2 regions of the Agromyces sp. 3263 genome follow, and region 1 is predicted to be linked to the other one. Evidence: predicted binding sites of a transcription regulator. Region 1 holds the regulator's gene; the other holds the start of a gene.
What was found. Region 1 encodes HspR, which represses chaperone genes until heat shock. Its sites were predicted from a motif close to AAGTTGAGTCNNNNNGACTCAACTT; they were not measured.

Region 1 (4,749 bases):
AACTACCGCAAGCGCACCGAGGCGAATCGCGAGATCGAGCGCGAGCGCGCGGTCGGCGCGGCCGTCGCGGTGCTGCTGCCGGTGCTCGACGACCTCGACCGGGCCGAGAAGCACGGCGACCTCGAGGGCGACGCCCCGTTCGCGACGATCGCGGCGAAGCTGCGCGGCGCCGTCGAGAAGCTCGGGCTCACCCCGTTCGGCGAGGTGGGCGAGCCGTTCGACCCGCAGCGCCACGAGGCGATCTTCCAGCAGCCGTCCGACGAGGTCGAGGTCGACACGGTCGCCGACGTCGTCGAGACCGGCTACACGCTGGGCGGCACGCTGCTGCGCGCCGCGAAGGTGGTCGTGAAGACGCCGCTGTAAGGCAGTTCGGCCGGCCCGCGGCATCCGCTCATCGGATGTCGCGGACCGGCCGTCACGGATTTCAGACAGACTTCAGGGAAGGGAGGTGCCGGTGGCCAGTCAGGATTGGTTCGACAAGGACTTCTACAAGGTGCTCGGCGTCTCCAAGGACGTGAGCGAGGCGGAGCTCAAGAAGGCCTACCGCAAGCTCGCACGCAAGTACCACCCCGACTCGAACCCGGGCGACGCCGCCTCCGAGGCGCGGTTCAAGGAGATCAGCGAGGCGCACTCGGTGCTCTCCGACCCCGAGCAGCGCAAGGAGTACGACGCGATCCGGGCGATGGGCTCGGGCGCACGGTTCACCGCGCCCGGCGGTGGCGGTGGCGCGGGCGGCTTCGAGGACGTGTTCGGCACGATGTTCGGCGGCCAGGGCGGCGGCCGGCAGCAGTACACGTTCCAGCAGGGCGGCGACTACGACGACCTGCTCGGCGGCCTCTTCGGCGGCGGCCGGTTCGGGCAGCCGAGCGGCGGCTACCGTGGCTTCGGCGGCCCGTCGCGCGGGCGCGACGTCACGGCCTCGACGACGCTCGACTTCATCACCGCCACCAAGGGCGAGCAGATCACCCTCGAGACCTCCGACGGCAAGCCCATCACGGTGCGCATCCCGGCCGGCGTGGCCGACGGCCAGAAGATCAAGCTGCGCGGCAAGGGGCACCCCTCGCCCGACGGCGGGGAGCCCGGCGACCTGATCCTCACCGTGCACGTGCGCAAGCACCCCGTGTTCGAGCGCGACGGCCTCAACCTGCGCGTCAACGTGCCCGTGACATTCACCGAGGCGACGCTCGGCGCCACCATCCAGGTGCCGACGCTCGGGGGCGAGCCCGTGAAGCTCCGAGTGGCGCCCGGCACGCCCAGCGGACGGGTGCTGCGCGTCAAGGGCCGCGGCGTGCAGACCTCGAAGGGCACGGGCGACCTCCTCGCCGTCGTGCAGGTGGCCGTGCCGTCGCACCTCTCGAAGGAGGCCGAGGAGAAGCTCGAGGAGTTCGCGGCGCTCCTGCCCGACGAGAACCCGCGCGACGACCTGCTCGCCAAGGCACGGGCGCAGCGCTAGGCCATGGCCGTGAGCATGGACGAGACCAGCCCCCTCTTCGTGATCTCGATCGCGGCGGAGCTGGCCGGCATGCACCCGCAGACGCTGCGGCAGTACGACCGCCTGGGCCTCGTGTCGCCCACCCGCACCGCCGGCAAGTCCCGCCGCTACTCGATGCGCGACGTCGCGCAGTTGCGTGAGATCGCCCAGCTGTCGAGCGAGGGCGTGAGCCTCGAGGGCATCCGCCGCGTGCTCGACCTCGAGGACGAGGTGACGGTGCTGCGCGACCGGGTGCGCGAGCTCGAGGCGATGCTCGCCGACGAGCTGCTCAACCGACCCGGGCGGCGCGTGTTCGCCGCCGGGTCGGCGGGCGACATCGTGTCGCTGCGCGCCGGCACCCGGGTGCGCCGCGAGAACGCCGTCGTCGTGTGGCGGCCGCTCGAGCGCGGCTAGTCGCCCGCACGACGCCTACGGGCTCGCGACTCAGCGTCCCCAGGCCGAGGCCGGTGCCTCGATGACCTCGTAGGGGCGCGAGCTCCAGTGGGTGCCGTAGCCGTAGTGGCTCGAGGCCCACGCCGACGCCCAGATGGCCTGCGCCGTCGCATCCGCCGAGTCGCCGCGTGCGAGTGCCGCGTCGACGGCGGGGTATCGGCCGGACTGGAGGTTCTGCGCCGCGTAGAACGCCGCCTCGATGAGGGTCGGGTAGCTGCCGAGCCCGGATCCGCCGCCCGAGCCCTGCCCGTTGTTGAGGGGGTTGTTGCGGTTCCACCAGTTGTCGGCGCCGTTCTCCTGGCGCATCCACCGCATCATGAACGTGATGTTCTCCTCGGTGACCGGCCAGTCCCCGTCGATGAGCACGAGCTTCGCCCAGTCCACGTTGGTGCCGCCCTCGATGAGCGTCTGCGATCCCGTCGTCGTGACGTAGGACTCGTGCGAGACCGTCGGCGCCGCGATGTCCGCGGCGACGTCGAACGTCTGCGTGTCGCCGCCGAGGGTGTCGGATGCCGCGGAGGGGGCCGTGATCGCGGCGGGCTGGGGCGCCAGGGCGAAGGTCAGGGCGAGCCCGAGCACCGCGACGGATGCCGCGAGCGGCGCGAGTCGGCGCGCGAGGCGGGCGGGTGCGGCCGGCGTGGGCGCCGAGCGCCGACCCGCCGAGGACGTCGGGCCCGCACCCGTCGAAGGCGACGAGCGAGCCGGGCGACCGGACGCCGTGGGCGCAGCAGAACGACGGCCCGCGGCCCCGTGTCGAGCCGCGCGCCGTTCCCCCGAAGGCCGCTGGTCTGTTTCCCGCATGCGGGGTCGAGGGTAGCAAACGCACCTGCGAGGTGCATCCGGGGCCCGGATCGTGGCCCTTCCCGGGCCGCGGCATACCCTTGACGCATGCCATTCGAGCTGGGCGCGCTGCGACGCCATCCCGACGTCGAGGGCCGGGGGCTCGAGGCGTCGGATGCCGCGGACCGGCTGATCCTCGACGAGGCGGCCGCCCTCTCCGCGGGCCTCGGCGACGGCGAGCTCGTCGTGCTCGACGATGCGTACGGCGCGCTGGCGCTCGGATCGGCCGCGGCCGGTGCTCGCGGCATCCGGGTGCACCAGGACCTCGTGACGGGCGAGCGCGCGCTCGCGGCCAACGCCGCGCGGGCGGACCTGGACGGCGAGGTGCGGTCCATGCCGCTCGGGCCCGAGCTGCTGGCGGGCGCGAGGCTCGTGCTCCTGCGCCTGCCACGGTCGCTCGACCGGCTCGACGAGCTCGCCGGCCTCATCGCGAGCCACGCGGCATCCGACGTCGTGGTCGTCGCCGGGGGCCGCCTGAAGCACATGTCGCTCTCGATGAACGAGGTGCTGGCGGCGTGGTTCGAGCGGGTCGACGTGTCGCACGCGCGCCAGAAGTCCAGGGTGCTCATCGCCCGCGCGCCCCTCCCGCACCGTCGACCACCGGCGCTCGGCTGGCCCCGAGGCGAGCGCCACGACGACCTGGGCGTCACGCTCGTCGCACACGGCGGCGTCTTCGCGGGCACCGGCGTCGACATCGGAACGCGGTTCCTCCTCGAGCACCTCGGCGACGCGGCGCCGGATGCCGCGACCGCCGTCGACCTCGCGTGCGGGTCGGGGGTGGTGGCCGCCTGGCTCGCGCGTACGCGCCCCGCACTGCGGGTGACGGCGACCGACCGCTCGGCGTCGGCCGCGGCCTCCGCTCGGCAGACCGCGGAGGTGAACGGCCTCGCCGACCGCGTCGACGTCCGCCAGGCCGACGGACTCGAGGGCATCAGCGATGCGAGCGAGCGCCTCGTGGTGCTGAACCCGCCGTTCCACTCCGATGCTGCGCTGCACACGGGGATCGCGGCGCACCTGTTCGCGGACGCCGCCCGCGTGCTCGTGCCCGGCGGCGAGCTGTGGTGCGTCTGGAACTCCCACCTGCGCTACCGGCCGCTGCTCGAGCGCGTCGTCGGCCCCACGCGCCAGGTCGCCCGCAACGCGAAGTTCACGGTGACGGCGTCGGAGCGGACGGCGTGACCCCGTCGGGGCGCACTACATGACCGCAGCCGGCGCCTCCCGCGAGTCCGACCGCACGGCGGTCGAACGGGCGATCGACCGAGCCGCGCACCGCCTCCTCGCCGACGCATCCGATCGCGGCGTCCGTGCCGGGCTCATCGAGCTGCTCGTGTTCGGCGCGAAGCAGGCGTGGGCGTGCATCTTCGGCGCGTCCCTGCTCGGGGTCATCGTCGCCGCGCGGCTCTGGTATCCCGACGACGCGGCCCTCGCGCGGAACGATGCGCTGACGATCGCCGCGGTGCTCATCCAGGTCGTGATGGTGGCGACGCGGCTCGAGAGCGGGCGCGAGCTCTGGGTGGTCGTGCTGTTCCACCTGACCGGCACCGGCATGGAGCTGTTCAAGACCGACGTCGGGTCGTGGACGTACGACGGCGACGGGGTGCTCCGCATCGCGGGCGTCCCGTTGTTCTCGGGGTTCATGTACGCCGCCGTGGGCTCCTACATGGTGCGCGTGTACCGCCTGTTCGACCTGGGCTTCACGCGGTACCCGCGACGGTCGGTCACCGTCGTCGTCGCCGCTGCGATCTACGCGAACTTCTTCACGCACCACTACGTCATCGACCTGCGGTGGGCGCTGCTGGCCGCGGTGGTCGTCGTATGGTGGCCGACCGTCATGCACTTCCGGGTGTGGCGTCGACGGCCCCGGATGCCGCTGCTCATCGCGTTCGGCCTCGTCGCCCTGTTCATCTGGCTGGCCGAGAACATCGCGACCTGGGCCGGGGCCCGGTTCTACCCCGATCAGCTCGACGGCTGGCAGCTCGTGTCGC
Region 2 (4,749 bases), 1.0 Mb from region 1:
GGAACGACGACGCCTTCGCGCTCAGCGTGGCGGGGGCAGGTGCCCGCTGCCAGTCCCAGAAGGGGGGTCGTGAGGGTTGCTCGGGTCGGCCACGCACGACGAAGGCCCGGTCCCCTGCGTGAGGGCCGGGCCTTCGAGCGGATGCCGCGGGGCGGGCGTTACGCCGCGGCAGGCACCTCCACGGTCGCGCGCGGCACCGGCACGACGACGAACTCGCCGTCCGCGGCATCCACCGTCACGCCCTCGCCGTCGCCCAGCGCACCCGACACGAACAGGTCGCTGATGCGGTCGTCGATCTCGCGCTGGATCACGCGACGCAGCGGGCGAGCACCGTACTCGGGCTCGTAGCCGCGCTCCGCGAGGAGCGCCACCGCGGCATCCGTCACCTCGAAGGCGACCTCGCGCGCGGCGAGCCGCTTCGAGGTCGCGCCGAGCATGAGCCTGACGATCTGCGCGAGCTCCGCCTCGCCGAGCTTCTGGAACAGCACGATCTCGTCGATGCGGTTCAGGAACTCGGGCCGCATGGCCTCGCGCACCTTGCCCATGACCCGCTGGCGCACGTCGTCCTGCGACGCGAAACCAGAGCCATCAGCGGATGCCACGAAGCCGAGCGCACCCGACCGCGACGCGAGGAACTCCGAACCGAGGTTCGAGGTCATGATGACCACCGTGTTGCGGAAGTCGACCGTGCGACCCTGGCCGTCGGTCAGGCGTCCGTCGTCGAGCACCTGCAGCAGCAGGTTGAACACGTCGGGGTGCGCCTTCTCGATCTCGTCGAACAGCACGATCGAGTACGGGTTGCGCCGCACGCGCTCGGTGAGCTGCCCGGCCTCGTCGTAGCCGACGTATCCGGGAGGGGCGCCGACGAGCCGCGACACGGTGTGCCGCTCGCCGAACTCGCTCATGTCGAAGCGGATCACGGCGGTCTCGTCGTCGAACAGGCTCGCCGCGAGCGACTTGGCCAGCTCGGTCTTGCCGACACCCGTCGGGCCGAGGAACAGGAACGACCCCACGGGCCGACGCGCGTCGCCCATGCCGGTGCGGCTGCGGCGCACGGCCTTGGCGACCGCGGTGACCGCGTCGTCCTGGCCGATGACGCGCGAGTGCAGCTCGCCCTCGAGGTCGCCCAGGCGCTCGCGCTCGGACTCGGTGAGGCGGTTCACCGGAATTCCGGTGGCCCGCGAGATCACCGCGGCGATCTCGGCCTCGTCGATCACGGCCTCACGCTGCTGAGCGGATGCCGCGGCGCGGCCGGCTGCGGTCACCTCGTCGAGCTTCGCCTGCACCTTCGAGATCTCGTCGCGAATCCGCGACGCCTCCTCGTAGTGCTCGGCGCCGACGGCGGCGTTCTTGTCGGCCTCGAGGTCGGCGAGCCGCGCGATGAGCGCGGAGACATCCGTCTTCACGCCGAGCCGCAGGCGCAGCCGCGCCCCGGCCTGGTCGATGAGGTCGATGGCCTTGTCGGGAAGCACCCGGTCGGTGAGGTAGCGCGCACTGAGCTCGACGGCGGCGCGCAGCGCGGCATCCGTGTACTCGATGCCGTGGTGCTCCTCGTAGGCGGGCTTCAGCCCGTGCAGGATGAGCACGGCGTCCTCGATCGAGGGCTCGCCGACGCGCACCGGCTGGAACCGGCGCTCGAGGGCGGGGTCCTTCTCGATGGTGCGGTACTCCTTGAGCGTGGTCGCACCCACGAGGTGCAGCTCACCGCGCGCGAGGCGCGGCTTCAGGATGTTGCCCGCGTCCATGCCGTCGCCACCGCCGCTGCCGCCGGCGCCCACGACCGTGTGCACCTCGTCGATGAACACGATGAAGTCGCCCTTGTGCTCGGCGATCTCGTCGATGGTCTTGGTGAGGCGCTCCTCGAAGTCGCCGCGGTAGCGGGTGCCCGCGAGCATCGCGGGCAGGTCGAGCGACACGACGCGCTTGCCGAGCAACTGCTCGGGCACGTTCTCCTCGACGATCGCGCGGGCGAGGCCCTCGACGATCGCGGTCTTGCCCACGCCGGCCTCGCCGACCAGCACCGGGTTGTTCTTGGTGCGGCGGCTGAGGATCTCGATGGCCTGCTCGATCTCGTCGACGCGTCCGATCACGGGGTCGAGCTCGCCGTTCTCGGCGAGGGCCGTGAGGTCGGTGCCGAACTTGTCGAGCATCGGGGTGGCGGATGCCGCGGCGCCCGCGCTGCTCGCGTCGCCCTCGCCCTCTGCGCCCTCAGCGCCCGGGGTGACCGTCTCGCGGATCTGCTGCGTGAGCGCCTCGGCGGTGACGCCGGCGCGCGCGAGCACCTGCCCGGCGGGGGCATCCTGGCCGAGCACGAGCGCGAAGAAGAGGTGCTCGGGGTCGATGTAGGTCGAGCCGGCCGAGCGCGCGACCTGGTAGGCGTGGAACAGCGCGCGGCTCGCGCTGGGGGTGATCGTGGCCGCGTTGATGTCGGCCGTCTCACCCGCGGCGGGCAGGCGCGCCTCGGTCGCGGTGATGATGCGCTCGGGTGCGACGCCGATGCGCTGGATGGCCTGCGTGACCGCCTCGTCCTCGACGATGACGCGCAGGATGTGCAGGGCGTCGAGCTCGGTCTGGCCGCGCTCGAGCGCGAAGCGTCCTGCCTGCTGCAGGATGCCTTGCGTGCGGGCGGTCAGGAACCGGCTGAGGTCGATCGACCGAGCCTGACGCGCCTGCTCTCCCGCAAGGTACCGGCTGAGGAACTCGTCGAACGAGCTCGCGCCGGCTTCGGGGTTGAAGTCTTCGGGCACCAATCCTCCTGGGAACTTGAGTTGGGTACGCTCAAGTTCAACGCGGAGGGGGCGCGGGTATTCCCGGCAACTGACGAAGGAATATACACTCCGTCAGAGCCGTCGCACGCCACGCAATCGGCGTGGATCGCATACTCGTCGGTGTGCAAGCACGTTCGCACCTCTCACGACTTACCGCGGGGCCGATCCATCTCGCCCTTATTTGATGCAGTGCTCTCCGGTCGCGTTACTGTCCCCTCCGATGCGGATGCCTTGTCGCCTGAGGGGCCGTCTTGCGTAGCCGCAGTTTCCTCACTACGAGTTTGCGGTCGCTTGATCTCGAGTTCCCTTCGCTTTGACCACCTCAAGTAGTCGGTACCAGCTTGCGTCAGCGACCAGTACTCGTTCTGGTCGCTGACGGAATGACGCAAGCTAGAAGGGGCAACAAGGTCAAGAGCCATAAGCTCCACAAGCACCTCCTTCACGACATTGAGCGGCGTGATCGTGGATGATCGCGATTGATCGCTCTTCAGGTGAATGGCCAGGAGTTCGGACGCTTTGCGCAACGGGTACTCGGGGATGAGCGACGGGCCCAACGTCTCGAATATCCAACGCAGGCTGACCGAGGGAGCATCCGTCTCCCACTCGGTTGAATCAAAGTATCGGTAGGAGACATCGTGCGTGCGCCCGGAAAGTACCGCCCGGAGTTGTTGCATCGCCTTGGTCTGATCCGCATCTACTTCGTGGTTGAGCGCCTCGATCTCGCGCCTGAGTCTGGCGTTCTCCGCGCTCAAACGCGACAGTTCGGATGTAACTTCGGGGCCGATCGAAGACGACGAGCGAACCCAACCCTCTCGTGGCGTCGCAGTGAACGCCTTCATTAGGGCGACCACAGCCTTCGAATGAAGATCCTCCGCAGACTTCCAGTATCCAACCGGTCGTTGGCCTACCAGCCCCCTGAACTCATCAAGTAGCAAGCGCACTTCTTTGTCACCATCAATGCGATCGGCAGGCCAACTTGCGCTGGGGTCAATAAGGAAACCGAGGGCTGGCACGCCGGATGCAACTGCGTATTCATACTCTTTGCGCGTATAGCTGATCCCGTCGACGACCGATCCATAGCGATGGGCGACTATCACGAGGTAGTAATCGCTCTCATCGATGTGGCGTTGAATTATCTGCCACTGCTGTTCATCTGCAGCGCTGAACATCTCCATGCCGACGGGTATGTGACCCATCTCCAGGATGGCTTTGATGACGGCATCCCGTTCCTCGACGAGATCTTCGTACGTTGAGCTCACAAAGATCTGAAATTTGGTTGCCAACGCTGTTTCTCCTTCGGTCACGACACAACGCGAGCTACCTCTAGTTCGCAATCGGCTTCGAGTGTACGGTCGTTGTCGCATGCACTTAGGTCTCGAGTCAGCGTTGCCTCCGGCATTCCGGCCGCCCACTAGGGCTAGGACTACACGCATGTAGGGGGAGCGCCGGCCGTAGTCATGTCTCACCTCAGGTCAGCTCGCCGTTGCGACACGGCATCCTCATCGAGGCACCTCACACCGCAACCACACCCGTGGCGTATTTCGTGCGACGACGCGAGAAGCATCGAGATATAGACTCCGCACGTGCCTTTCCCACAGTCTTTCGATGACTCTGGGCTCCCTGATCCGGCTGACCGGGGGACGCCGTGGGTAAGCGACACACCCGCTTACGTCATGTGGTGCGAGCGCATGGCCGGTCTCGACTTCATGGATCGGCTCGCCATCGTCGAGCATCGCGGCCTAATCGACGCCTACGGGGAGAACGCCATGAGCCGTGACGCGCTGCAGCGGATCGCAGCGTACGGGCCGTTGTGGGAACTCGGCGCCGGCGGCGGCTACACCGCTCGACTTCTAAAGGATCTCGGAGCAGAGGTGGTCGCCTCGGATCCGAAGCCGCCCGTGATCCCATGGACGGAGGTCAGATGGGGCACGTACGAAACGGATGACGTAGGAGACAGCATCCCTCTCCTAGTCTGGCCCTA

Region 2: J2X63_RS03670 (ATP-dependent Clp protease ATP-binding subunit) is a predicted target of HspR. The motif match lies at 2,761-2,785, and genes of this name have one in related genera.

Annotation. Positions count from the first base shown of each region.
Region 1 is NZ_JAVDUV010000001.1:1,817,550-1,822,298, forward strand. Features, by position in the region: gene J2X63_RS08280 (nucleotide exchange factor GrpE) at 1-363, shown strand, start outside; gene J2X63_RS08285 (DnaJ C-terminal domain-containing protein) at 455-1,453, shown strand; gene J2X63_RS08290 (heat shock protein transcriptional repressor HspR) at 1,469-1,885, shown strand; gene J2X63_RS08295 (hypothetical protein) at 1,916-2,725, opposite strand; gene J2X63_RS08300 (class I SAM-dependent methyltransferase) at 2,813-3,943, shown strand; gene J2X63_RS08305 (DUF817 domain-containing protein) at 3,963-4,749, shown strand, end outside.
Region 2 is NZ_JAVDUV010000001.1:818,843-823,591, forward strand. Features, by position in the region: gene J2X63_RS03670 (ATP-dependent Clp protease ATP-binding subunit) at 159-2,747, opposite strand; gene J2X63_RS03675 (DUF4062 domain-containing protein) at 2,912-4,072, opposite strand; gene J2X63_RS03680 (hypothetical protein) at 4,457-4,749, shown strand, end outside.